2 regions of the Priestia sp. TRN 1309 genome follow, and region 1 is predicted to be linked to the other one. Evidence: riboswitches for the same ligand, from Rfam matches in the RefSeq annotation. Region 1 holds a riboswitch; the other holds the start of a gene.

What was found. A riboswitch is a leader RNA that binds a small molecule or an ion and turns the genes downstream of it on or off. The one in region 1 is predicted to bind ZMP and ZTP.
Region 2: another riboswitch for ZMP and ZTP. It lies ahead of ACRPLQ_RS15305 (APC family permease); the one in region 1 lies ahead of ACRPLQ_RS10655 (phosphoglycerate dehydrogenase).

Annotation. Positions count from the first base shown of each region.
Region 1 is NZ_JBOZGM010000002.1:643,815-658,865, forward strand. It holds gene ACRPLQ_RS10605 (hypothetical protein) at 1-38, opposite strand, end outside; gene ACRPLQ_RS10610 (PLP-dependent aminotransferase family protein) at 552-1,985, opposite strand; gene ACRPLQ_RS10615 (DMT family transporter) at 2,122-3,021, shown strand; gene ACRPLQ_RS10620 (hypothetical protein) at 3,177-3,407, opposite strand; gene ACRPLQ_RS10625 (GH25 family lysozyme) at 3,588-4,889, opposite strand; gene ACRPLQ_RS10630 (HD domain-containing protein) at 5,125-5,673, shown strand; tRNA gene ACRPLQ_RS10635 (tRNA-Ala) at 5,780-5,851, shown strand; gene ACRPLQ_RS10640 (hypothetical protein) at 5,969-6,118, opposite strand; gene ACRPLQ_RS10645 (DUF6143 family protein) at 6,828-7,370, opposite strand; gene ACRPLQ_RS10650 (hypothetical protein) at 7,645-8,097, opposite strand; gene ACRPLQ_RS10655 (phosphoglycerate dehydrogenase) at 8,231-9,430, opposite strand; ZMP/ZTP riboswitch at 9,595-9,673, opposite strand; gene htpG (molecular chaperone HtpG) at 9,884-11,761, shown strand; gene ACRPLQ_RS10665 (tubby C-terminal domain-like protein) at 11,792-12,352, opposite strand; gene ACRPLQ_RS10670 (DUF817 domain-containing protein) at 12,408-13,214, opposite strand; gene hpaB (4-hydroxyphenylacetate 3-monooxygenase, oxygenase component) at 13,363-14,799, opposite strand; gene ACRPLQ_RS10680 (group I truncated hemoglobin) at 14,940-15,051, opposite strand, start outside.
Region 2 is NZ_JBOZGM010000003.1:615,550-630,600, forward strand. It holds gene ACRPLQ_RS15285 (hypothetical protein) at 1-360, opposite strand, end outside; gene ppc (phosphoenolpyruvate carboxylase) at 578-3,346, opposite strand; gene ACRPLQ_RS15295 (acyl-CoA thioesterase) at 3,740-4,249, opposite strand; gene ACRPLQ_RS15300 (DUF5105 domain-containing protein) at 4,401-5,447, opposite strand; gene ACRPLQ_RS15305 (APC family permease) at 5,628-7,223, opposite strand; ZMP/ZTP riboswitch at 7,280-7,358, opposite strand; gene ACRPLQ_RS15310 (cupin domain-containing protein) at 7,745-8,344, shown strand; gene ACRPLQ_RS15315 (DUF3311 domain-containing protein) at 8,700-8,903, shown strand; gene ACRPLQ_RS15320 (sodium:solute symporter family protein) at 8,903-10,402, shown strand; gene ACRPLQ_RS15325 (alanine/glycine:cation symporter family protein) at 10,434-11,864, opposite strand; gene ACRPLQ_RS15330 (glutaminase) at 11,968-12,957, opposite strand; gene ACRPLQ_RS15335 (ATP-binding protein) at 13,224-14,474, shown strand; gene ACRPLQ_RS15340 (response regulator) at 14,479-15,051, shown strand, end outside.

The sequences.
Region 1 (15,051 bases):
GTTCTGTACAGATCAAGATCTTTAAATAATTCATCCATCTTTTTCACCTTCAATCCCACCAACTAAAAAAGTCTTCTTACTTAGTAGATACATATTCATAAATGTGTGTGACAATTTTCTTTTTTTAAAGATATAGCTTTTTTAAAACAAAACGTGCACACTTTTCATTTTTTTGCATATCCTGTTATTCGTGCGTTCAATCATGAACGTACGTTTCAGCCTTTAGTTGTAAAAGATAAACCGTAAAGTTACAGCTGATGGCCGATGATATGCGTCTGATGATTTCATAAACTATAACAAACAGGAAACTTAACAATAATTGAGGTGTTGGAAATGTTTGATAATGATTACGTAGTTAAAACCATTCACGATTTACATGTAAAACGTACAGAAAGTCAATTAAAAGTTTTATTAACTTATTTTTTCCATAAAAAATAACATGGATTTATAGATGGTAATATATAGTCAGTTGTTACTTGATGTTTTTTATAAGAAGAATAGTTTGATACAAATAAAAAGGAATAGTGGGTAATCCACTATTCCTTTTTTTACTATACTTGCAATTCCCGAATCAGTTCAGCAAGAATTTCAATGCTTCTATCGATATCTGGTAAAGAGGCATAGGCGTAAGAAAGCCGAAGATAACTGCCGGTTTCTTGTGCATAAATACTTCCAGAGTTAAGCAATATCCCTCTTTTTAAAGCACGAGAGTATAAAGATTTCATTGAAATAGAAGGTTGAATATGCACCCATATAAAAAAGCCTCCTTCAGGATTCGTCCATGTTGCTATATCTCCTGCGTATGTTTCCAAAGCATTCAGCATCACTTTTCTTCTTGTTCGCAATTCCGTTCGTACAGTTTCCATATGCTGTTGATATAAGCCATTTTTAAACCATTCTGCTGCTACTCTTTGAGATAATGAGCTAGATCCGTAATCTGTTTGCATTTTAATATCCGCCAAACGCTCAATGACTGGTTCTGGGCCGACTATCCATCCGATCCGTAATCCCGGGCTTAGTGTTTTAGAAAGACTGCTAACATATAACACGTGTCCATTTTTATCTAAAGCTTTTAATGGCAGCGGAGGCTGTTTATCTAGCCATAATTCGCGGTATAAATCATCTTCAATAATAGGAAGCAGATGTTCCTCACATTCTTTCAACAAATCGTAACGCCTATTTTGTGACATTAATGTTCCCGTTGGGTTATGGAAACATGGATTTGTATATAAAATAGCTTGCCCTTCTTGAGGGTCGGCGCGTTTTATAGCTGTTACTTTTATTCCTTCCTCATCCATAGCAAGGCCTTTGAGTTTCATTCCGGCTGATTGAAATACATGTAAGGAATATAGATAAGAAGGTTTTTCGAGCAAAACCGAAGAGTTTCTTTGCAGCAGTCCAATTGAAATAAGCTGAAGAGCTTGAAGAGCGCCGGAAACAATTAAAATAGAATCTGGAGAAGATTCAATCCCTATTGTTTTCATATATGCACTTAATTCTTTTCGTAAAGGAAAATACCCCTTTGGTTCTTCGTATCCTAGAACCTCCATATTTTCTGCTACTTTTTCTACGGCGTATTTCATTTTGTTTTTAGGAAATATGTCAGGTGAAAGCTCTCCTTTGCTTAATTGAATAAGGTTTGAGTTAAATTCGGATTCATTAATATCTTGTACCATTGCTTGACTCGGATGATGCATGCCTGATTTCACATGAACATCCCAATCGGGCGGAGTTGTAGCCAAAAGTGTCCACGTATTATTTATAACGATGGTTCCCTTTCCCATCTTACCTTCAATTAAACCGTCCGCTGTTAATTCCTCTAATGCGGTGATGACCGTACTTCGGTTAACATCAAACATAGCAGCAAGCTTTCGCTGACTAGGAATTTTACTTCCAATCGGCCATTCTCCACGCGCAATTTTCTCTTTCATAAAATCAATGATTTGCTTGTATTTTGGATAACTAGAACTGTTCTCTTGATTCATACATTTACTCCTGTTTTTAAAGTGGTTGGGTTAATTGCCTTTAAACTGGTTGAAGACATTTTATCAAATGTTTATTAACATGGGAACCACAATAGATACTGGTTGGATTCAAAATGAAAAATGGAGATGAATAGGTATGAAATTAACGTTTAGTCTGGTGTTCTTACATATACTGATGATTAGCTTATGGGCGTCAGCATTTCCAGTTATTCAAATAGGGCTGGAATCGTTTTCTCCTCAGCACCTCGCTTTTGTTCGGTTAAGTATTGCTTCTGTAGTGCTGTTAGTTATTGCAATAGCCACACGCATGTCCTTGCCTGATATAAAAGATATTCCACTTCTTTTAGCGCTCGGTTTTTTAGGTTTTACCGTCTATCACACGGCCTTAAACATTGGAGAAAAAACGGTAAGTGCGGGTATTGCGAGTTTACTGATCTCGACTACTCCTATTTTTTCTTCGCTTTTAGCTATTTTTCTTTTTCAGGAGGAGTTCGGAAAAAGAAAATGGATTGGATCTGCAGTAAGCCTTGCGGGTATTGTACTTTTAACCTTCAGCAAAGAGAATTTTGTACACTCAGTTAATGGAATCTTACTGGTTCTGCTAGCTGCCCTTGCAGAAAGCGTCTATATAGTATGTCAAAAAAATTTATTAAAAAAATATGGTTTCCTTTCTTTTGTGACGTACAGTATTTGGGGAGCTACAATTTCTATGCTTGTTTTTTTACCTGGGTTAGAAACGGAACTTGCGTATATCTCTGTCAGATCAGCAATAAGCGTGATATATTTAGGATTATTTCCAACCGTTATTCCCTATATGGTACTCGCTTATCTGACATCGCGTATAGGTTCTGCTGAGGCTGCCATCTCTCTTTACTTAACTCCTGCGCTGTCCTTTTTCTTAGCGTGGCTGCTTTTAAAAGATATCCCGAGTGCAGCTTCCATTGCTGGAAGCATCATTACGTTATGCGGCGTGTTGCTTACACATAGTAAAAGAAAAGTAGTGATAAAAGAGACAAAGTTCACAATGCAAAGGTAATGCGTATGGCTTAGGGAATTCTCTTAGATGCTATGTTTTTTATTTATATATTTTATTTAGAACATACTTTAATTTCTTCTTTTTGCAGTTTAATTAATAATTAATATAAAAAAGCGCCTTTCTTTAATGTTTGAAATTTAAAGAAAGGCGCTTTTTTATGTAGTTTCTAATTCTGCTTTTATTTTCCCAGCCACTGCGTGAGTCAGCTGCTGAAGATCGTAAATCTCTTCTCCTGAAAGTACTACGTGTCCGTTTAAAACGTGGTTATGTTTATATGCTCGATACGTCACTTCAATACTTTTTATCGCACGCTCTACTTCATCATTCACCATAATGCTTTCATAGTGATAGGATAGTGTTTCAATTCGAATCTGCGTATTTTTCATATTCATTCACCCTCCATGAGTCGTTGACTAAAAATATGACTGTTAGAGGTCGACTATACATAAAAACTTTTTTGTTGCCACCTAATTTGTTATTTAGAACATATTTTAATTACTTAATTGATGTCTGCTCTTCTTTTTTATAAAACCTCAAAATAAAACCCTACTCTTCAGAGCGGGGTTTTATTGCTTGTAGTACCAGCCTTTTTTATCTAAAAACTGCTTAACTTTTACAAAATCCAGTCCAGCTGCTGTGAGTTCAGCTGACGGATTACCTATTGCATGTACGTTTAATTCACTGTCAATTCCTTCATTTTTTAAGAAAGTACGAAACTCTGTTTCCATGTCTTTACTTAATCCGCCTGTTTTAATTGTAACTGGGATAGGTTCTACGTCTTTCATTTGCACGAATCCGCCTGGAACAGCCCATGCTGCACTCGTATAGCCATATACGCTAAATACCGTATCTTTTTTTATAGTTCTGAAATTCTCTGTTACATTCGCATATTTGTAGACTCCAATATCCTTCTTCGCTTTTACTTGAAAAGAATATTTATCTCCGAGTGAAGTAACCTTTGGTAATGATTCTTCTATAGGATTACTTACACCCTTAAGCAATTCCATCATTTTAGCTAATGTTTTCTCATCAGCTTTTCCAGTTGACGTTAATCCATACTTTTCTTGAAAAGCTTTAACAGCTGCAACAGTTTCACTGCCATATTGGCCATCGGTTCCTTGCTGGGAAAGCTCAAATCCTAATTTAATTAAGTTTTGCTGCAGTTCTTTTACAGCTAGTCCGCTATCACCTTGCTGCAATTGTGCTGATGGCTGATTATTTTCCACCACCGTCACCCCTGTGTTAATACTATTAAAGAAATCCAGATCCATTTCATTGATATCAACATTGCCTTTAATCCCGTTTACTTTTCCTTGATCTGTATATTGAAACATAGACCATCTATCCCAAATGGCCGTATCACCTGGATTAGTAAACCCCTTGGAACGGTTACTTCCACTGTAACGAGCTATCCATAGCGGATATCTTGCCACGGCGCTTGTAAAATTGGATTTAATAAAACTATACCCGGTGTAAAGAATAGGCGTAATGCTTGTTTTCCTTTCAATATATTCCATCCATCTAACTGCAAAGGCTGTGACCTGCGCTTTTGTTTTCCCTTTATTTTCTTCCAAATCTAAGCAATGAGGCAAATCAACCTTCATGCTGCCTAATTTATTTAAAAAGAAATTAACTTCTGCAATAGGATCATTATCAGCATGAGCAAAGTGATAAAAGCCTACACGTAGACCTGCATTTTTTGCTCCTATATAATTATCATATGATTTTTTATCTAAGAAGGTTGTGCCTTCTGTTAATTTAATATACGCGCCTTTTACCCCATCCGACGCCACTTTTGCCCAATCAATTGTTCCGTTGTGATGAGAAACATCAATGACCTTAATATTTTGATTATTACGGTTTTGCATTGCTATCACTCCTTCATACAAACTATGAATAAAAAAGGAAATGGCAACTGATACAGGCCTATTAAATAGATATTAGGCTTTATAAAAAACCGTACAATAAGAAGGGCTTTTGGTAGCCTTACCTTATTATAAGAATTATAAGAAATGAATTTGTGCAATTTCATAACGTTAGGAGAGCTATATTCGTTTATACTAATAATATGAATATATACTGTATAAAAAATGGAGGAATATGATGTCTTTAATAAAAGAAGCACGTAGGTATGCAGAACATGCTCATACCGGCCAAGTGCGTAAGCTGTCTGATAAACCTTATATCGTTCATCCTATTAACGTAGGTAATATTTTAGAAAAAGCAGGTTTTAGTGAAAAAGTAATAGCAGCAGCTTATCTGCATGATGCTGTAGAAGATACAAGTGTAACACTCGAAGAAATTGTACAAAGATTTGGCTTAGAGGTAGCGGAGATTGTTGAAGCTCATACAGAAGACAAATCCAAAAGCTGGGAAGAACGTAAACAGCATACAATTCAAATTGTGAAAACTGGTTCTCTTGAAGTGAAATCTTTAATTGTAGCAGATAAATTAGACAATTTACGGTCTTTAAAAGAAAGCTACGATCAGCAAGGAGATACAATTTGGAATAGTTTTAAAAGAGGATTCGAAAAACAGAAATGGTACTACGAGTCCATCAGCAAATACGCTGAAAAAGGATTGGAACCAAGCCAAATTCCAAGTTTTTTTAATACGTACAAACAAGAAGTAAATGATTTTTTTAGAAGTTAATATTCATATGAAGAAATTAGAAAACACTGAAAATAACTATTGCGAACGTGCGTCATACGTATTAAAATATAGTAGAGTCAACAGGCAATAAAGACTCTACATAAGCGGGACTGTAGTTCAGTGGGAGAATACTTGTCTGGCAGACAAGGGGTCGTGGGTTCGAATCCCATCAGTTCCATAAAACCAGTCGTATCAAGAGTTTAAAATACTTTAAAACTCTGCCGGATGGGATGGATGCAATGCTATTTCATCTGACCTCTTCATGATTTCCATGAAGAGGTTTTTTATTTTCTTTTTACGATTGATCCCCATGATTTTTATGATTATTCTTTTCACTGCTCCTGCTGACAATTTCTCTAAGTTCGCCCTCGTCGCCTTTTGCATTGATGATTTCAAAAAGCTGATTCAGCCCTTCACTTGTTTCATCGTTTGGTTCTTTGCCCATTTTATCCCCTCCTTTTGCTTTTAGGGTGCCCATCTTTTTCGCATTGTTTCATGTAAAAAGCAATTTATCAATATTAATCGATCGTAAAAGTATACCTTTACGACCCTTATACAATTACTGTTTATACAGATATACTCAATCAATTCTTTAAATTTTGCAGCGTTTTATAGGGTTTCTAATACTCATCTATAATAAAATGATCATCACAAACTTCTTTAAAATCGTTCTCTTCTTGGAGATCTCCTTCTTTATCTTTAGATATCTCGGTTTCTTGTGTAAATAGTCTAAAAAGCTTGTTTAACATTGTTTCACCTCGTATCTTTCATTAATACATTCAGTATGATTCATTTATATGAAGCCAGTATGAATTGAAACGTAAGATAATGTGAATGTAGACATTATCTTAAGATGTTGAGCATGCTTATATCCTGGACAAAAAAGTTACTTCATTCTACTTATGTATTATCGCTTTGCTTCTTGAGTCCTCAACTTCTTTAAATACCGTTCAAATCGCTTGCGTAATCGGAATTATACCTTTGCTTGTTTTTCTTTAGTTATATCCACAATCAAACGAAAAAACGCAAGCTATAAAAAAGAACTTTGGATGCTGCTGCAAAGTTCTTTTCATAAACACTTACCGTTTGTTAAGAACTGTATTAAATATGAAATAGCTCATACACTTCTCATACAATCGCTAAGACCTATTCAGTTAACAGTCCTTCTTACGTTTTTTCTCAAACCATCCATATGCAATTTCAGCTTCAATTTCTTTATTTCCTGGAGAAACTAAGAAAATAACGTATGAACCGTTGTTTGGAAAGATAAATTTGCCGTCTTCATCACTTACTAATGTACTTTTCGGCGGAACAACACGGTTAAATACGTTTACCCCTTTAGTAGGAAAGCCTTTTACCATTTCTGCAAATTTAATTTTCCCTTTTGGTTTTGAACGTAGTGTAGTATTTGCTGGACTCACATTATCTGAAGTTGTTCCTTTTCCAGGCGGGATAGAGTTAAACCAAATTTCAGCAGTAAAAGGTTCGTTGGAATAGTTAGTGATAGTAAAAGCATTCACAAATAAATCTACTCCAGAGCCGGAAGGGTTAACTAACCCGCCCCAAGCATTTCTATTTCCACCGAAACGAATAGGCTCAGTTTGTCCAACAAAATAGTCTCCTTTTAACGATTGATATAAAGGATTAGGTATATTCACCGCTTTAATATACGGTTTGTTCGACTCGTAATTTGACATACAATCGTCTCCTTTCTGGACTATATTTTAGGAGTTTTTTCTGTAAATGCTTGGACACATGCATATATAAATATATTTAATCTTTATATAAACGCAAAAAGATAGACCCGGTACTGAGCCTATCTTTTTCTATCGTTTTTACAAAAAATTTCCTCTTGGCTCTTTCCTTACTAATGCCCTCGTCGACTGCTGGTGTATAAACGGATTGTTTTTTGACTTTATATTCCGATGCTTTTTTTATCCGTCTACTATCCCTTCTTAAAGTAGTAATCACCTATTCTTTTGTAGTCATAAAATGAAGAATCCTTACCTTTTTTTCACAATACTCAATAATTTCATAACAGGTTGTGAGGATATCATGTCTAGACAGTTCTATTTCATCCAATACAAACTTTGAAAGCTGCTTTTGCAGAACCTCCAGCTTTTTGCTGTCTTCTTCATCGATCCACAGTCCTTCCGTAATACATACATCTGCTAGTTTGTTAATAGATTGAGCCGTCCAGTTTAAGCCGGCTGAAGAAACGGTTATTGTCAGTAAATCATTTTTTATAGCTAAAATAACCTGACACACATGGGTATAGGCATCAACTTTCTTTTGGATAAATGCTTTGCGAAGCTCTTGCTTGTATTGCTCTTTCGACATCGCTATAGCTACGACAGACGTAATGAAAGTTCCTGCCAGCGCGATGAGCGACCCTATCAAAATTCCTATCATTTCTCCTGACAAAACGTTCACCTCTTTAAAGGTATTTCTATATGCTATGGGAATGAAGGAAATGATATGAGGATAAGCACCATGTAAAAACAGCCCTAACTTAGAAAAGTTAGGGCTGAAACACTAAAATAGGATGATAACCAAATTAGATAATACGACTTGTAATAATTCCTTCAATTTGACCAATTTTTTCTTCTAGCTCAGGCACAATCTCGTCACTTACTTGATTGTCAATATCGATCATTGTATACGCATATTCACCGCGGCTTCTGTTCACCATATCTGCGATGTTTAAATTGTAGTTTGAGAATACTTGCGTAAGTTGTCCTACCATATTCGGTACGTTGTGATGGAAAGCAGCTACGCGTTTTTTCCCAGTGTAAGGAAGAGATGCATTCGGGAAGTTCACTGAATTTTTAACGTTTCCTGTTTCTAAGAAATTTTTCACTTGACGTGCTGCCATTACCGCACAGTTTTCTTCTGATTCTTGAGTTGATGCCCCTAAATGAGGAATTGGCACAACATTTTTCATGTTCAAGACATTTTGATTTGGGAAATCTGTAATATATCGACCAACTTTTCCACTTTCAAGAGCAGCTTTCATATCTTCTTCGTTTACAAGCTCACCGCGTGAGAAGTTCAAAATATGAACATCTGGTTTCATGATGCTAAACGTCTCTTTATTGAAAACACCTTTTGTATCGTCCGTTAATGGAACGTGAACCGTAATATAGTCAGATGCTGCAAATAGTTCTTCTAGAGACATTGCACGCTGTACGTTGCGAGACAAATTCCAAGCTGTATTAACAGAAATGAATGGATCAAAACCAATTACGTCCATATCTAAATCAAGCGCGTCGTTTGCTACAAGAGCACCAATTGCACCTAAACCAATAACGCCTAATGTTTTACCTTTGATTTCTTTTCCAACAAACTGTTTTTTACCTGCTTCAACTAACTTAGGAATTTGATCACCTTGGCCGTCTAATCCTTTTGTCCATTCAACTCCAGCAAATAAGTTACGAGAAGAAGCCATAATTGTAGTTAAAACCATTTCTTTTACTGCGTTTGCATTAGCTCCTGGCGTATTAAATACAACGATACCTTGCTCTGTGCAAGCGTCCACCGGTATATTGTTAACCCCTGCTCCAGCTCGTGCAATAGCTTTTAAATTTTGGTCAAATGCCATGCTGTGCATGTTAAAGCTACGCACGACAATCGCATCTGGATTTTCGCTGTCGTTGTCAATTTGATAACCTTCTTGATTAAAAACATTTAGGCCTTTTTGTGCGATGTTGTTTAATGTTTTGATTGTTTGTACTTTTTCTAATGTTAATGTGCTCATTTTGTACTCTCCTCTGATTATCATCGTAGTTTTACATGTTTTTACCTTTGGATAAAGGAACTTCATTTTTAATTTTTTTAAAAGTCTGGTTTTTTAGCCTACATGTCAACTTCTATATCCTCTCCCCCTAAACAGAAAGAGGTAAGAGATATGTATTAATCCCTTACCTCTGCCCAGGCGAACGGCTACGTCACTATATGCTTCCTCACGGTTATCCGCGTTTCGCCAGTCACATATAGTCTTTGAAATTAAGTATATTCTAGCAAACTCTTTCAGAACGTTCAACCTTTTTTTAAAAGTTTGCTTTTTTCAGTCTAATTTTTAATCTCTTTGGTGAATCTCCTAATATATTGACAAATACCCTAATACATGTTAAATAAAAAGAGTGATTAGCACTCTATCTATTCAAGTGCTAATTATTTTGTAAGCCCTATTTGGAAAGGAGAACTTCTTATGTCAAAAAAAGAATTTAAAGCCGAATCAAAGCGATTATTAGAGATGATGATTAATTCCATCTATTCTCAAAAAGAAGTATTTTTGAGAGAACTTCTATCAAATTCAAGCGATGCAATCGATAAAATTTATTACAAAGCTTTAACAGATGACTCCTTGCGTTTTAACAAAGAAAGCTATTACATAAAAGTAACACCCGATAAAACTAACCGTACCTTAACTATTACAGATACTGGAATTGGTATGACGCAAGAAGAGCTTGAAAGCAGCTTGGGCACAATTGCGCGAAGCGGTTCCCTTGCATTTAAAAACGAAAATGAAACAAAGGATGGGCACACGATTATCGGCCAATTCGGCGTTGGGTTTTACGCAGCGTTTATGGTGGCAGATGTCGTAACGGTGATTAGTAAAGCGTTAGGCAGCGATGAAGCCTATAAATGGGAATCTACTGGTGCTGATGGTTATACAATCGAACCTTGCGACAAAGAAACGGTTGGGACTCAAATCATTTTAAAAATTAAAGAAAATACAGAAGATGAAACGTATGACGAGTATCTAGAAGAGTATCGTTTAAAAGAGATCATTAAAAAGTATTCAGACTTTATCCGCTACCCGATTAAAATGGACATAACGGAAAAACGGCCTAAAGAAGGTTCTGATAACGAGCTAGAAGATTATACAGAAGAACAAGTTATCAACAGTATGGTACCGATCTGGAAGAAAAATAAAAATGAATTGACTTCAGAAGACTATGAGCAATTTTATTCAGAAAAGCGCTACGGGTTTGATAAACCGCTCACTCACCTTCACATTAATGTGGATGGAACGATTCGCTACAATGCTATTTTATTTATTCCAGAAAATAGTCCGTTTGATTACTACTCAAAAGAATTTGAAAAAGGACTTGAACTGTATTCAAACGGCGTATTAATTATGAATAAATGCGCAGATCTTCTTCCAGACTACTTTAGCTTCGTGAAAGGTATGGTAGATTCTGAAGATTTATCTCTTAATATTTCGCGTGAAATCTTACAGCAAGATCGCCAGCTTCAGCTGATTGCCAAAAACATCGGCAAGAAAATCAAAAATGAGTTAAAAAGCTTGCTTAAAAACGAACGTGAAAAGTACGAGAAGTTTTATGAATCATTTGGCCGCCAGCTAAAATACGGCGTTTACAGTGACTTTGGCAGCAACAAAGATGTATTAAAAGACCTGCTTTTATTCTATTCTTCTACAGAGAAAAAGCTCGTAACACTAAACGAGTATGTATCGCGCATGCCTGAGGATCAAAAGTATATCTATTATGCATCAGGCGAATCATACGACCGAATTGAAAAGCTTCCTCAAGCAGAATTGGTTGCAGATAAAGGATACGAAATTCTGTATTTTACAGAAGATATCGATGAATTTGCGATTAAAATGTTAATGACGTACGAAGAAAAAGAATTTAAATCTGTTTCAAGCAGTGACTTAGGGATTGAAGCAGAAGAAGAACAGCTCAATGAGTCTGAGGAAAAAGAAAATAAAGAGCTATTTGACTATATGAAAAAAGCTTTGTCGGGAAAAGTAGGAGATGTGCGCGCGTCTAAACGTTTAAAAACACACCCCGTTTGCTTATCAGCTGATGGTGAAGTAACGATTGAAATGGAGAAAATTTTAAGTGCTATGCCTGACAATCAGCATGTAAAAGCAGAAAAAGTGTTAGAAATTAACGTAAATCATGATGTATTCGCTTCTTTAAAAGATGCATTTGAAAATGACAAAGAGAAATTAGACCTTTATACAAATTTATTATATAACCAAGCTCTTTTAATTGAAGGCTTATCTATTAGTGATCCCGTTGAATTCACAAATGATATTTGTAAAATTATGATATAAAAATCAGGCGCAGAATCATTCTGCGCCTGATTATATGTATGGCATAATAAAAGTAGTTATATAGTAAGAAGCGATAAAAATGGGTACGGGCAGTTCTTCTGTTACTCTTATTGAGTGTTTGCCTTGTTTAAAATGAAAAAGATCTGATTTAAACTCCGCGACTTTTTCTCTTTTTTGATTAAAAATACACGCTTCCTCTACGGCTTCATGACTGCTTAACATGTAGACGTTATTTCCCCATCTAATTTCTTGTGCTCCTTCGCTTTTAATTATTCCTTTACCTAATAGATCCCCTATTATTTTTCCATTTTCTTTTATCACCCACCGGTGTTTTTTTACGTGATCAATAAACACCGTTCTTCCTTCCCATTGAACTTGTACATGTACCTTTAAGCCGCAGGAAAAGATAGGAAACCAAGAAATAGAATCTAACACTGGAAGTCCATCACGAGTTAAAAAATCAATACTTTTAGTCCACATGTTTTTATGCACTCTCTTAAGCTGTCCGACATTTTCTCCATTTTCATTTGTAACTGCTACGGTCTTTCCCGCTGACTTAAAATAGGGAAGATAAAAAATATATTCTTGCATATAGGCCTCCAAAGATTCTGTACCTTATATTAACAGCATGTACATAGTTATGTTTCTATCTTTCATATAGTTCGTTTGTTTCTTTTGATTTCTTACTTTGTTTAAATTGATTTTGATTTTCTTTTAAATGCTTTAGTAAAGCAACAATCAAGAAACTAACAATCACAAGAAGAAGCCAAGAGCTAATTTTACTTATATGAACCATTGTCCACTGCTGCTGTTGATCTGGATACTGCCATGCTCCGAAAAATGTTGCGATATTTTCAGCGATCCAAATGAAAAAGCCAATCAGTACAAAAGACAATACTAAAGGCATGCGATATGTACGTTTGTTAACCGTAAAATATACAAAAGTTCGATAAAAAATAAGTAAAGTAAAAAGTTTTAAAAACCAGCGGAAGTCGTAAATAAAATGATGCGTGAAAAAATTAAGGTAAATAGCCATACTTAGTATACTGACAATCCACGTAGAAGGCCAATTCGTAAGCTTTAATTCAAGCCTTCTCCACACTTGGCACATGTAGCTGGCTACACTAGCATACATAAATCCGCTGTACAGCGGAACTCCCCAGACTTTAGTGAAAGCTTTTTCCGGATAGCTCCATGAGCCCATATGAACTTTATAGAGTTCTAACGTTAGTCCAATTAAATGAAATACTGCAATGACTTTTACTTCATCAAGCGTTTCCCGTTTAAACGCCACCATTAAAACTTGAGTTCCTAGACAGGCTAATAAAATAAGGTCATATCTAGAAATAAACGGTACTTCAATTATTTTTGTCATAGCCAATGTCAGAAAAATAATAACAGGAAAAACGCAGGATTTTGCTTGTTCTAAACCAAAATAGATTAATTGCTTCATTGTAACATCCTATCTTTATAGTATTCTTTAGTGTGTTCACGGAAATGATTCCCTGAAAATTATTGCAGATTTTTCAAATTTATTCAATAAGCATCTCCGCTGTTTTTGTAACCAAACTATCATATCCAGCGGAGATTTGTTTTCTCCGTTAACTTTTCAAAAAATCGGTTACTGTCTGCACATAGCGCTCTTTATCGTAAGATAAGTACAGATAACTGGTTAACTGTACAGGCTCCCCAAAGAAAAAACGTTCATACAGTGTTTCCCTTGTGCCAAACGGACTCATAGTTAAGTCCCACGCTAGTCGAAAAAGCTTAATTCGATCTTCTGCACCTCTAGATTTAGCTTGCAAATAACGTGTAATATCTTCTTTAACCAATGAGCGGCACGTATTTTCCGTTGGTATTGCCATTAGTCCGCTTGCACCTAAAAGCTGAATAATCTCTGTAAAGGTAGGATATGTTTTTGAAAATATATTTGCGGCAATACGAAGTGTAGTTTCATTCGGACGCATGTATCCCCATGGATCAATCTCCGCTTCTTCTTCTGCTTTCATCACGAGAGCTTTCATCGTTTCTAGCGCAATAATAAGCTCCGTTGCTTTTTCTCGCACATGCGGATAGTCCGCAATGTTAATGGTTTCAATCAGAGATTGTACAATCCCTAATACAAACTCTGTTTTGACAATTCTCCTTGAAGTTACTTGATGCAGAGCAAAGGCCGAGAAGGAACTAGAAGCAAGGAATGCATTGGACACATCTACATTTTCATAAAAAAACACGCGGTCCCACGGTACTAATACACGTTCAAAGACAACAATGGTATCCATTTCTTCAAACCTAGAGCTCAATGGATAATCAAACGTTGAATCTGTTCCTGCAAACGATTCTCTACAAATAAATTTAACTCCTTCTGTATTGCTTGGAATTGAAAAAGCAAACCCTTTTTCTTTTCCTTGAATGCCTGCTGAAGACAGTACGAGCAGCTCATCCGTCATGCCACCCTGTGTAGCAAGCAGTTTCGCACCTTGGATAACGATTCCCTCATTGTTTTTATCAACTATTTTTGCTGCTATCGGTTCATCGTTTTGCTCGTAATAAAATTGGATTCGATTGACTTGAGGATCGATGAATGTATGAGTGAGCGATAAATCGTGCTCTCTCACATATTCATAATAAGAAATGATGTTTTCAGGAAAGCAATTTTCTTCTCCTCTCAGGAGTTCTGCAGAGGATGCAAAAGCCATCAATACGGTATTCATATAATCTGGACTTCTCCCCATCATACCGTGAGTTAAGCGAGCCCACTGCTGAGTCATCTCTCGTCTCTTTTTTAACTCTTCTTTTGTTGTAGGCTGTAAGTAAGATGTACCAAAAAAATCCTCGGAATCCGGAGATTGGTATGTCATGATATCTTTAATTTTTTTATCATGCTGAAGATCATAAAGTTTAGCTTGACTGTTAATGGCTCCTTTAAAAGCCGGATGTTCTGATATATTGCCTGTTACGAGCTTGCCATCAACCCATACATTTGCTTTTAATTGATTGATTCTCTCTACGTATTGCTTCCCATTAATTGCTGACATACTCCCACTCCCAGACTTTCAATAAATATTTTCACCTATTGCATTTTTATCATATTACGATGTCTTTTCCATGTTTCCTTCATACACCACAGCTTTGCGCATAAAAAAAGAAGGTCACAATAACCTTCTTTTTTTATGATTTATTTATATTGAATATCATTTCTTAGGGATTCAACTTTACTTAATGCTTGGTCAATATCAGGCTCTTCAACATTAAAGTGAGCAAGTGCATCGTGAAGATGCTTAGCAATT
Region 2 (15,051 bases), on a different contig from region 1:
TTCATAATCCGTCGCTTTTTCATGAAACTTCAATGTAAGATTTTCTTCAAACAACGTTTCTCCTTGATGACCGACCGCTTTTAGCTGAACATCTGTAACAATACCTTGCGAAATCGAACATAATAAATAATTAAAGCAATGAACCGGAACGATATGCATCAGATGGAAATCATCAATAGTTCTATCACTTTTTGTTTTCTTAAATTCCACAGTGAGTTCTTCCGGATGAATAAACACATTTATATGCTGTTTGGACAAACAAGTAGGATTCATTTTTTGTGTATACTCACAAAATTCCAGTCCAATAAATACAGAATTCTCGGAGTCAGCTTCAATGAAGATTTGCGAATTTTTTACCATTGTCCTCGTCCTCCATATTCAATCTAGTTACCCCACCACTAGCACTTGTTTGTAGAATATTACCAGTTCTTCTCTATTTTATCACTGATTTTTCTCAGTGCCTATTTAACAGACGGAAGTTCTCTTTAAAAGAGAAGGAACTGACAGGCAGTTCTTTATGTGAGAAGAATGAACAAAAGACACCTCTTTTGTTTTATTGAGGTGTCTTTTGGTATCATCAGCCTGTGTTACGCAATCCTGCTGCAATGCCGTTAATCGTTAATAATGCTTCTTTTAAAAGTTCTTCATTTAACGTTTCAGCCTCATCTTCACGCAGCTTGGAAATAACCTTAACTTGCAAGAAGGTTAGAGGGTCCACATACGGATTTCGTAATTTAATAGATTCTTTAATCGTAGGAAGATGATCCATTAATTCTTTTTGCCCCGTGATTTGAAGAATCATTTCTTTCGTAACATTATACTCTTTTTTAATAGCGGTAAAAATCCTCTCTGAAATAACCGGATCTTGTACCATTTCTGTGTATTCTTTTGCTGCCATTAAATCTGCTTTTGTTAAAGCCATTTGCAGGTTATCGACGGTCGAGCGGAAAAATGGCCATTCTTTATACATTTGCTGAAGAAGCTGTATATCTCCGGATTTCTCTACTAAATGCTGTAAGCCCGTACCTGCAGCGTACCAGGCTGGAAGCAGCTGTCTGCTTTGCGTCCATGCAAATACCCATGGAATTGCTCGCAAGTCTTCAAAGCGATCACTTCCTTTTCGACTCATTGGACGTGACCCAATATTTAAAGCCCCGAGCTCAGGAAGAGGTGTAGCTTGTTTAAAGTAGGTTAAAAAGTCTGGATCGTTGAAAACAAGCTCTTGATACTTACGTAACGAAGCAGTTGAAATCTCGTCCATTGTTTCTTCCCATTCATGTGTACGAATATCACATTGTTCAGCTTCTTGAGAAACATTTGCTGCCGCTGTAAGAAGAGCTGAGACCGCTTGTTCAAGGCTCCGGTAAGCAATGTCATATAAAGAGTATCTAGAAGAAAGAACTTCTCCTTGCTCTGTAATTTTAACACCGTCTCCTAGCGTCTCAACAGGCTGGGATAAAATGCTTCGGTTTAACGGGCCTCCTCCTCGGCCTAGTGAGCCTCCTCGGCCATGGAAAAACTTCAGACGAACTTGATACTTCCTCGCCATATCGTGAATTTCCTGCTGCGCTTTGTAGAGCTTCCAATTAGCGGTAAGCGTTCCGCCATCTTTGCTTCCATCTGAGTAGCCAAGCATGATTTCCTGCAAATCCTTCTGTTTTCTTAAGTGCTCTCGATAAAAATCTAATTGAAATAGCTGTTCCATAATCTTAGGACCTGCTGTGAGATCATCGATCGTTTCAAGCAGCGGAGCTATATTTAACTTGCTTTCAATGCGGCCATCTGCATGAAGGCGGTAAATACCCGCTTCTTTGGCAAGTACCATGACTTCTAACAAATCACTTGCAGACTGCGTCATACTGATCAAGTAGACTTCAATGGATCTTTCTCCAAATTCTTTATGTGCTCGATGTATCATGTTAAATACTTCAATTACTTGCTGCGTTTCTTTAGAGTAATTCTCTACAAACGATAGCACAGGTCTTGGGTCTTGAAGAACTTTCCCTAGCAGCTCAACTTTTTTCTCTTCTGTTAACGCTGAATAATCTTCAGCTAAAGAAACAGCATGGAAAATTTCTTTGATTGCCGCTTCATGTTCTCCGCTGTGATTACGGATATCAAGCGTTGCTAAATGAAATCCAAACAGCTCAACTTGGCGAATTAATTTACACAAGCTTTTCAGCTGATAATCTTGAGGCTGATGCTTTTGCAAGCTATCTTTGATGAGAAACAAATCTTGTAAAAGTTCTTCCGACCTTTGATAACCTGCTTCCGACTCTCCAACTAAATTTAATTTATGAAGCATAATCGTAAGCTTGCAGCGATATACTTCGTGTTTGATTCTCCATCGCTTTTTCTCAGGCAGCAGCGATATTTCTTGATTAATAGAATCAAGAAGATTATCTGAAACTGCGACTCTTTTTGTAGACTGACTTAACCTTTGTCTCAATTGAGTAAGCGACTCTTTATATTTACGAATAGCTAACTTCCTTTGTTTGACAAGCGTTTGCCACGTTACTTTAGGAGTTACGTTTGGATTTCCATCTCGGTCTCCGCCAATCCATGAACCAAATCGAAGAATATTAGGCACTTTCCAATTTTCTTCGGGGTAATTCTCCTGCAATGAATTTTCCAATTCCTGATGAAGTTGAGGAAGCACTTCAAATAACGTTTCATCAAAATAATATAATCCATTGGATACTTCATCCATTACGGTTGGCTTGCGATCTCGCAGTTCATTTGTTTGCCATAAAATTAACACTTCGCTAAACAGTCTTTCTTCAATTTCTGTACGTTCACGTTTTGTTAACGTTGAATTATCCAAGTTTTTCAGAAGCTCAGCCATTCGTTTATGAATATCAAGGACACTTCGTCTAGTGGCTTCTGTTGGATGTGCCGTGATGATAAGCTCAAGTGATAAAGTTTGAAGCAAGTTAGCAATTACATCTGGCGCCACGCCATTATTTTTAAGCGAAACAACGGCGCTTTCCAATGAACCCGGCTGCATAATAGAATCTTCTTGCTGCTGATATTCCCGTCTGCGACGAATTCGATGATTTTGCTCTGCAATATTAACTAAATGAAAATAAACGGCAAATGCCCGAATAACCTGCGCGCGCATCGGCTGTTCAAGAGTAACGATTTCATTTTTTATTTCTTTATAGATGGCTTCATCTTTGTTTTCTCTAAGTGATTTTGCCACTTCGCGTATTTTTTCTACTTTGTTGAGCAGTTCTTCTCCACCTTGGTGAACCAGAACTTTCCCTAACAATTGACCGAGAAATTTTACATCACGGCGCAGGGCAGTGCTGCTGTTTTGTCTTTCTGCTGCTTCTACTGTTACCATTAGACACGACACCTTTCTTTATAAATGTTGTACTTTTTAAACTTTTTAGAAAATTATATTAAATTCATATTACCATGAACGAAAATAAATTTCATATAATTTTGTTTCCTCCTCTCGATTAGGAGGAAAGATTCATCAAATATAAAAAAGAGGATGAAGCATAACGAAATGAATCCAATCCTAAGACGAACAAATGGGATACATAAGCTGAACCGCTTGTGACACTGCAGTTGATTGGAAGACTTCACCTCTCCTTTCAATCAACTGCTAGAAAGAACGAAACAGCTGAAACCTACGTTCACCATAACAAAAAAAACGAACCACTAATCAAACGTGTTGATCAGTGGTTCGTTTTTCACTTGAGCTAAAATACTTTTCAGCCTCTCTTTTATGCTACCAAGGTTGTCCTAAATCCAACACTGAGGCTAGTTCATTGCTTTTTTTACGCACTTGTTTACGTGTGGCAGCACGATCTGCCCCCGTTTGAAACAGGTATTTTTCTTCTTCTGTTTCTGGAATAAGCTCCGGTACTGCGCGGGGCTTTCCATCATCATCCATTGCCACAAAAGTTAAAAATGATGTAGCTGCAATTTGACGCTCCCCGGTTTTTAAATTTTCTTTAATCACTTTCACAAACACTTCCATGGATGAACGACCTGTCCATGATACGTATGACTCCAAACATACAGAATCCTGAGGCGTAATAGGGTGCAGAAAGTGAATAGAGTCTGCTGAAGCCGTCACACACTCTGTACGACTGTGACGATAAGCTGAAATGGACGCAATCATATCAATATCACTCATTAATTTTCCGCCAAATAACGTATTGTGATTATTAATATCATTAGGGAAAATGCGGCTCGTTCGAACGGCCTTTGTATCTTTACAATAATTTGCTTTCATTAGTAAGAACCTCCATTGATGCCTATCATAATAAGAATAAAAGAATGAATGAACCTATACTAGCATATTTCGATAAATTTAGCTTTACAAAAAACTCGTTGATTTATTTACAGAAAACAAAAAAGAGAAGAAAAATTCTTCTCTTTTTTGTCTATCGAATGTAGCTCGATCCAAACGTTTTACCTAATGAGTCACTGTATAGGTCACTTGACTTCACAGTCCATTTCCCATCTTCTTTCACCATAAAAATTCGTAGCGGACGACTTCCTTCTTTCGTTTCTAATTCATTTACAATATCTTTGAATTTAGAAGCCGCAAACTCTTCAGAGTGTTTTGTATCGTAATCTTTTGTTTCATCTGTATATGCTCTCTTAAGCTGCGATACGTATGAATATAAGTCTGATAAATTAACAGTAGTGTACTCCACTTCTACTACAGCTTTATTATTTGCATTGGCAATTACATTTGTCTTTACGCTTGCTTTTTCTTTCAAAACATCTTTATACATGTTAAAAAAATCTTTTTTTGCTTTATCGGTTAAACTATTAGAAAACGCACCTTTTAATTCCTCATTAAACGCTTTTTTCTGTTCTTCTATGACAGCTGTTTTGTCCGCTGTTACATATTTATCATAATCTACATTTTCTTTGTTTAAGTAAAGAACTTCCGTGTAAGCTTGCAGAGCTTTTTCTGGGTCTTGCAGCTTATTATAGCTTTTCGCGTATTTCTTCGTATCCAGTGTTAATGTTACTTCGTCAATTTCTTCATCATAATCAGATGATTTTGGCTGAAGCCCAATTTTGTACTTTTTATCTTTTTTGACTTCAAAGACGAACATTAATTTTTTTTGCTTCCCAGCGCCAATCTTGTCAGATGAACTGCTTTCTAGTCCAAGTTCCCTACTGTTCACTCCCGTTTTTGGAGATAATTGTTCATCTCCTTCATATAAATACACACCGTCGTAATCCGATAAAGATATACTGTTTTTGGATACATTTTTCACTTTTAAATCAACTTTCAACAACCCCTTTTCTTCACTTGTAGCTCCTTCATCACTATCTACTAAAATATAAGAAGCGCTGTCAATAGATGCTTCAATCGCCTTATTTTTAGCCGAAGTGGATCCTCCCGTTTCCTTAGAACTGTTACAAGCCGCTAATACTAGCATAAGTACAAAAACCAAAGCCAAAACATTCATTTTTTTCACAGCTGTCCAATCCCCTTTATTTTGTTTTTTTAGAACTTTATCCCAAATAAAGGTTCCCTCTGTGTAAATCCTTAAACCTTAAAATCTATGTTTTTTACAATATTTTGATAAAAACTAAGTCTAAATTCTCCATTCATCTAAATAAAAACACGAGCACCGGCTCGTGTTTTTTTATTTAGATTTAAAATTTTCTTGATTGATTTGTTCAGCTTCTTTCATATATCGGTTAGATTTGCCACTTTTAATTCCCCAGTAATAAAAGGCTAATGATACGCAAGCAATCACTAGCATATCCCATCCGAAAGGTAAAATATTTTTGCCTCCGAATTTTTCGCTTCCTATGTAGGAAATAAAAATCATGCACGCTAAATAGATAAGCATCCAAGCCCCGGTTAAAAATTCTTTTTTAAAGCCCACCCATTTATTTTTCGCTTGGTAATAAAAATAAACTGGCAGGCCAATTGCCATAATAAAAATCACTTCACCTGTAAGTGGCCACCTTGCCCAGTAAAGCGTCAAAGAAGCAAAAACGAAGCCGCATGGCGCAATAACTGATGCCCCTTTTAAATAAAATGGACGGTAAAAGTGTGAAGCCGTTTTTCTTAATGTTATAAGCGCTACAGGGCCCATAATATAAGAGATAAGCGTCGCTACTGAGATCACTTCTGCTAAGACACCCCATCCTCTAAATAAAAAGAGAAACAAAAAGCAGGCTGCTAAATTTAGCCACATAGCTGGGCGCGGGACATTGTAAAGTGGATGAAGAGTACCAAATATCGTTGGCAAATATCCATTTTGCTGCATCCCGTATAACATTCTAGAAGTCGTTGCCGTATATGTAGCACCTGTGCCGGAAGGAGAAACAAATGCATCTGCGTATAACACAATTGTTAGCCAGTTAATTCCAAGCGCAATCGCTAAATCAGCAAAAGGAGAATTAAAATTCAAATGATTCCATCCATCCGCAATTGATGACGGACTTACTGCTCCGATAAAAACAATTTGTAATATAATGTATACAATTCCAGCAATAAAAATTGAACCAATTACAGCTACCGGAATCGATTTATTAGGTGACTTTGCTTCTCCTGCCATATTTACAGGACTTTGAAACCCATTAAATGCAAACACGATACCTGATGTTGCCACTGCCGTTAAAACACTCGCCCATCCGTAAGGCGCTACCCCATGCTCACTTGAAAAGTTCCCGCTATGAAAACCAGCAAAAAATAAAGCCCCTGCCGTTAAACCAGGAATAATTAATTTAACAATCGTAATAAATGAGTTTGCTTTAGCAAAGAGATTTACCGTCCAATAGTTCACAAAAAAGTAAATGAATAATAACAGAGACGCAACTGCCAACCCCTTGGACGTTAAAATGCCATTGTCTACTAATTCATGAGTCCAGCGAGCCCATTTCCACGGCCAAGTACTCATATATTGCACAGATGCAATAGCCTCCACTGTTATCGTTGAAGCGATTGAAATCCAGTTAGCCCAAGCAGCCAAAAATCCAATAAATGATCCGTGTGAATACTGAGGATATTTAACCATCCCCCCTGCTTGCGGAAACATCGCGCCCAGTTCAGCGTACGATAGGGCAATGGTCAAAATAACTACCATTCCAATAACCCATGAAAAAATAGCCGCGGGTCCTGCAATTTGAGCTGCTTTCCATGCTCCAAACAGCCATCCTGAACCGATAATCGAACCTATGCCTGTCATGGTTAAAGCAAATGTTCCCATCTTCCTTTGCATATTGCTCATCCAAATCTACTCCTCTTCCCTAGGAAAATAAAAAAAACACTTGCGAAATTTTCTCAAGTGTTTGCCCAGGCGCGCGGCTTATACGCTATATGCTCCCCCATGGTCATCCATGTTGCGCCAGTCACATATAGGAATATATTTTTTATCAGTATATAACATTCATTACTATTACTCAATACACAAAAATGTTTACATTACTTTTACAAAAGTAATGAATTATTCGTAAAATTCCGAATAAATCTTCTTAAAATCTCTTCCTAATTACAAAAAACAACTAAAACTCTAACCTTGCTTATTATTTGATTCTTTTACTTCACGAGCATATCATCTTCTAAAAATTATATTAATATATATTATTCATTTACAAAATACGAATTAACATCTATATATCCATAGAATTCTTGCACTAGCCCCTTTACTTATATACAATATGAAGAAAAGATACTAAAGTAAACTGCCCACCACTTAGCTACGCTTGAAGTGGGAGACTTCTTTTGGGAAAACGTTAACACCTACATATCATGCACTTCGCAACGAATGAAGTACTTCGAGCAAACTTCTCTGTTTACGCAAGCAAAAAACAGGGAAAATTACGAAAAAAGATTGTTAGAGGGATGCTTATGAATTATGCAAATGTAAAAGTTCTTTATTTTGATGACGACGGAACCATTCCAAATCACCCTCGTCTTCCAGTTTTGTTGTATGAACACGTATTTATTAGTAAGAAAGAGAAAGTAGAGAGCATTTTTAATTCTCACAACTGGAAAAACAGCTGGGTAGGCGGCATATATGATTTCCACCATTACCACAGCAATTCTCATGAAGCACTAGGTGTAATTAGCGGATCTGCACGTTTAAAACTAGGTGGACATATGGGGGAAAATATCGTGGTGCATGCTGGGGATGTACTCGTACTCCCTGCAGGTACAGGACATATGCGTCTGCAGTCAACTGCTGATTTTAAAGTGGTTGGAGCTTATCCAGAGGGCATGGATTACAACTTACGAACAGGAAAACAAACTGATCGCCCTCACGTATTTGATGAAATTGCACAAGTACCTATTCCTACAACAGATCCTGTTTATGGCGACAAAGGACCATTGACAGAGTGGTGGAACTAGACAAGCACTTATTGTCTAGTTTTTTTATTTGCTTGTTTTTATAGCTTCCATAAATCTATATTTGAACATACAAATTCTTTTTCTTTAATGCAATAGCAATATACTTTATCTCATCGAGAAAACTACCTTTCTTCTTTTCCGTTCTTTTTTTGTTTCAAAGGCAATTGCGCTTAGGTTCTCCCCTGCTTTTTCTTCCCTAATCATTTCAAATATCTTCTTCTCATACCCTTTTTTTGTTTTTCTAAAAAAATTTTCGTAATTTATAACGAAATTTTCAAAAAACTTATTGCTTTACTATGTCAGACTTGCTATCATAGTGAACATTGTTAGATAAATTTTAGAGGAGGAGTAAAAATTGAACAGAAAATTCATAATATTTATTTTATTCATCATTCCGTTTATTGCTCAATTCGCTTTTTTACCTTTTGTAAATAACATTCATCCAATTATTTTTGGATTACCTCTTTTGCATTTATGGTTATTTTTATGGGTCTTCTTAACGCCTGTGTGTACATTTATCATTTATCGTTTACAAAAATCTTGGGGGGACATTGAATAATGCAAGGAAATTTAACCGCACTTTTAATCACATCAGCAATTGTTCTTGTCGTTATCGCCATTGGCTTTATAGCAGGACGTGACAAATCATCTAGAAGCTCCGTTGAAGAGTGGGCTGTAGGGGGAAGACGTTTTGGAAGCCTGCTCGTCTGGCTTTTAGTAGGAGCAGATTTATATACTGCTTATACATTCCTAGGTCTTACAAGTACAGCTTATCAAGGAGGAAGCATCGCATTTTTTGCCATTCCTTACTCTGTTTTAGCCTTTTTAATTTCATACTTTTTTCTTCCAAAACTTTGGACTGTTGCTAAAAAGCACAAACTTACTACACTTGCTGATTATGCTAGAGAACGTTTTAGCAGTAAATTTCTCTCCTCTTTAATTGCCATAGTAGGTGTATTGATGCTTATTCCATATATCGATCTTCAGCTTAGCGGTATTCAAGATACTCTTCGCGTTGCAGGAACTGGCTACATTAATGTAAAAGCTGTCGTTATTCTTTCATTCTTTCTTGTGGCTCTTTATACTTTTTTCAGCGGAATTAAAGGTCCCACTTATACGGCAATTATTAAAGATATTTTAGTATGGGCGATTATGTTATTTATGGTTGTTTCTCTGCCAATTATGCATTTTGGAAGCTGGGGCAACATGATTGACAATGTTGCAAAGGATGCACCTCAGCTATTAACGATCCCAACACAAGGACCTAAGGGCATTCCATGGTTTATTACAGCATCACTCGTATCTGCTTTAGCCTTATTCATGTGGGCCCACGCTGCTACAGGTGTTTTCACTGCTAAAAGTGCAGATTCGCTTCGTAAAAATGCTGTCTTCTTACCTCTTTACAATATTGTTTTAATTCTAGTCATCTTCTTAGGGTTTATTGCTTATCAAGTATTACCTCAAGATACAACGGATCCTAGATTAGCATTATTAACCTTGATTCAATATTCATATGGTGGCATTGGCCAAGGGTTAGCTTATGCAACGATTGCTCTTGCTTCATTAATTCCATGTTCTATCATGGCTATCGGAGCGTCTAACTTATTTGCAAATAATATATTTAGAGATTTAATTAATCCAAATGTACAGGGTAAAACATTAACAATGGTTACTCGTTCTATGGTTTTTGTTGTTATTGGACTGGCACTTTTATTCGGTTTATTATTCCCACAAGCACTTGTTTCCCTACAGTTACTAGGGGTATCCGGCATGGTACAAATCTTCCCGGCTATTGTTATCAGCCTGTTTTGGAGAAATCAATCGAAAGAAAGTACGATTGCTGGATTAGTAGTAGGGCTGGTTGTAACGTTTACCGTTCATGCCACAGGAAATTCATTTGGCCTTTATGAAGGGTTCTGGGGATTATTATCTAACCTACTCGTAGTTTTTATTTTAAATCCAATCTTTGCTGCAAAAACCAAAGCAGCAACAAATGGCGTGAAAGAAACATTATTTTCTAAAGGCACTACGCAAACTGAATTAAAGAAAAACGCATAAAAAAAAGTTCAGCCAACTGGCTGAACTTTTTTTAGATAATATTCTCTTTTTCAGAAGGGGATGAAGTCGATTCTCTTTCCCAACATTCAATATTCTGATTGTTTTCTAATGCATCTTTATAAAAGACTGGATTTTTCCCTTCCTTTTTCTGCTGAGTATAGTCATGCAAGGCAGAAAAAGCCACTTTCGATAATAGAAAAATAGCAATTAAGTTCACCACTACCATCATCCCCATAAATAAGTCTGCCAGATTCCATACAAGCTGAAGCTGAGCAACCGACCCAAAAATAACCATCGCTAAAACGCCTACACGATAAGACCAAAGCCACATCTTATTTGAATTTAAAAATTCAATATTCGTTTCTCCATAATAATAATTGCCAATTAACGTACTAAAAGCAAATAGAAATACCATGATAGCTAAAAATCCTGATGCCCAAGAACCGATATGTGTACTAAGAGAAGCTTGCGTTAATTCAATGCCGCTTAGTCCCTGCTTATAGGCGGGAGATAAGAGAACGATAAATGCTGTGCTTGTACAAATCACGAGCGTGTCCGTCAAGACACCAAATGCTTGGATAAGACCTTGTTTAACTGGGTGACTCGTCACTGCAGTTGCCGCCGCGTTGGGAGCACTTCCCATCCCTGCTTCATTGGAAAACAGTCCGCGCTTTACTCCGTTGATTAACGTTGCACCAATTGATCCCCCAAGCGCCTGTTCAAATCCAAATGCATTTTTCACAATTAGAGATAGAACGGCAGGCATTTGATCAATATTTTTAAAGATGATGAACAGAGCCATTCCAATGTATAAAACGGCTAATACGACAACGATGTATTCCGATATCTTGGCGATGCGTTTGATCCCGCCAAAAATAATTATCGCAAATATAACTGTCATAATAATCCCAATCAATAAGCGGCTCGTTCCGAAAGAGTTCTCAAATGCCAGCGTAATCGTATTAGACTGCACAGCGTTAAACACCAGGCCAAATGACAGTGTAATGAGTACAGCAAATAGCCCGCCCATCCATCTTTTATTTAACCCTTTTTCCATATAGTAAGCGGGTCCTCCTCGAAATCCGTTTGACCCTTTTACCTTATAGATTTGAGCGAGTGTACTTTCTACAAAACTTGATACTGAACCGATAATGGCAATAATCCACATCCAAAATACAGCACCCGGGCCACCAAGAGCAATAGCAATCGCTATACCGGTAATATTTCCTGTTCCTACTCGAGCTGCCATGCTTATGCAGAAAGCTTGAAACGGGGAGACTCCCCCATCTTTAGCCGCTCGTCCTTCTTTCAAAACAAGTACCATTTCTTTCAACATGCGAAACTGCAAAAAACGAGAGCAGATCGTAAAATAAATACCGATTGATACAAGTAAAATAATTAATAAATTCGACCAAAAAAAATCATTGATGACACTAATTACACTTTCGATTGCTTGTTGCACGCCTATCACCTCATTAGAAAATTTGGTAGAACAAATGCAAAACATGAAAGTTTTTTCTCTTGGTGTTTATATTATTGAAGCGAATGAATAGTACGTAAATAGACTAAAAAATACTCAAATCCCATTCTTTTGCGATTTTTTTTAGCAGCGTAACGCCTTTTACGCTATTCCCGTACTCATCAATAGCTGGACTGTAAATTCCGATACCGCATCCGTCTGGGAATGGAGACTGCTTTTTCGTATTAGGTGGCACCAATGACATGATTCCTCCTGATACACCGCTTTTAGCTGGCATACCAACAAATGCCGCAAACTTTCCTGAGGCATTATACATACCGCATGTAAGCATAAGCGCTTTTGTTAATTTAGCTACTTCTTTTGGAATTACTTGTTTGTGAAACACTGGATGATATCCGTCTAATGACAGAATTAATCCGATCAGCGCAATATCTTCAGTCGTTACTTCAATTGAGCACTGCTTTAAGTAAACCTCTAGAACTTCTTCTACTTCTCCTTGTAAGTAGTTTGTTTCTTTTAAATAGTAGGCAAGCGCACGATTTCGATGAGACGTTTGCCATTCTGATTCAAAGACGGTTTCATTAATGAGTGGTGTTTTCCCAGTAAGCATTGTTATTACATCAAACAAATAGCTTAGTTTTTCTTTTGCCGTCTCTCCAGATAAAAGAGATGAAACCGTTAAAGCACCGGCATTAATCATAGGATTGAACGGCTTTCCTGGTTTATGCATTTCCAGTCTTATAATAGAATTAAATGCATCTCCAGTTGGCTCTACATCTACTCTCTCTAGTACGTAGGGAATGCCGCAGCATAAGCAAGCTGCTATAAAGCTAATGACTTTAGAAATACTTTGAAGAGTAAATACCGCTTCATAATCCCCAGACTGGATAACCGTTCCGTCAGCACCAATCAAACAAATACCTAATTGAGACGAGTCCATATCTTTCAGAGCGGGGATATAATCAGCCGTTTTTCCTTCTGACGAAAATTCTTTTATTTGCTCTACCCACTCGTGTAACTGCTCTTTTGCAGTGACCTGTAAGTAAGACATTTCCTGTTCAATTTCTCGTTTCATTAAAATCACCTCATCACTTCATTAACTTTTTATTTTAAAGCGCTTTCATAAAGCGGGATTTCATTTTCGTTTTTAATGTACAATGCAACCTACGAGAGCATACAAAAACCTACAAAACTTTTTGGAATTATATTTTTATCTTTGGTACTCTTCTCCATTGTGCTGGACGCTGTCACAATGTATACTAATTCACGAATCACTTCAGGAGGTGTAATTATCTGAATTTTAAATCTTTCATTCGAAAAGATCCGTACATTTTATTGCTCATGCTCATTACTGTTCCGCTGGCGGGAGAGCTAAAATTTTATCCGTTAAATGAAACGTTTCGAATTACATTTGGAGCTCCAACATTTTTCTTTTTCCTATTGCTTTTAAAACGAAAAACCGTTTTATCTGGCGGCTTGTTAACCGCTTTAAGCGTCGTTCTCTTTCGCATCATGCTCGATTATATCACGCTCGATCATTTTCAATTTGCGGCTTCTGCACATACGCATTACCCTACGTTTTTCTTTTACTTTACGTATGCACTTTTATTTTTTATTTTTAAAGTAAGCCGCATGAACTATAGTGCTATTGTGATTGGATTAATTGGACTCATCATTGAAATAGCTGCTGATATAGTCGAACTAACTGCGCAGTATATCGTTTTGCACACAACCATTCATATCGATTCATTATCGGACATGGCCGTTATTGCTTTTGCTCACAGCTTCATTGTACTTAGCTTTTTTAATATGATGACAATTTATGAATCACAGTCACGAGAACGTCAAATTCGCAAACAAAATGAGCACATGCTAATGCTTATTACAAGCCTTTATGAAGAAACCGTTCATTTAAAAAAGACCCTTCATAATACAGAAGTGATTACAAAAGCCTCGTACGATTTATACCGTGTATTACATCAGCAGGAAAAAGATCATTCTGTGCTTAACCAATCGCTCAGTAAAAAAGCGCTTCGGATTGCCGGAGATATTCACGAAGTAAAAAAAGACAACCAGCGTATTTTTGCGGGCTTATCTAAAACAATTTCAAATGAAAGTTTCCAAAATTATATGAAAGCAGAGGAATTAATCGAGCTGATCGTACGCATCAACAAAAAATATGCCGATTCTCTTCACAAACAAATTAGCTTTTTTTCCTCTGTCACCGGGGAACATTTCAGCTACCACGTTTACACAATTTTATCGATCATTAATAACTTGGTAGCAAACGCAGTGGAGGCGATTAAAGATGAGGGAATGATTGTTTTATCCGTACATAGACAAGCTGAATTTGTAGAATTTCATGTACAAGATGATGGTCCTGGCGTGCCTTTGAAGTACGAAAAAGCTATTTTTGAACCTGGTTTCACCTCAAAATACGATCAATTTGGAAATCCCTCTACTGGAATTGGCCTTTCTTACGTAAGAGATATTGTTCAAGAACTTGGAGGTACGATTGAAGCTAAACAAGGAGATAAAGGGATGATTTTTATCATTCAAATACCTCTTTGTAGTCTAATTCAGAAAGGATGAGTTTATGCGATTTTGTATTACAGATGATGATTCAGCCATTCGTTCAACGCTCAGTCAGCTGATTGAAGATGAGGATTTAGGAGAAGTTGTAGAAGAAGTCGTAGACGGCAGCTTTTTAGATGCCTCTACGTTAAATTTAAAGCAAATTGATATTTTATTTATTGATTTACTTATGCCAGGACGAGATGGAATCGAAACGATCCGTCATTTAAAAGATTCATTTAAAGGAAAAATGATTATGATTTCACAGGTAGAGTCCAAAGAATTAATAGGAGAAGCCTATTCATTAGGAATTGAATACTATATTACAAAACCAATTAATCGAATTGAAATTTTAACGGTTATTCGAAAAGTAATTGAACGAATCTCTCTTGAGAAATCAATCGATGATATTAAAACCTCCTTGAATAGTTTAGCGACAGCCCATCACGCTCCTCCTTCAAGCCAGCCGATAACGAAACAAGCCCATCTATACGATGTAGGGAAATTCTTATTAGCCGAATTAGGTATTGTAGGAGAAAATGGTGCAAAAGATTTACTGGATATTTTACAGTTTCTGTACACTTATGACCAAAGA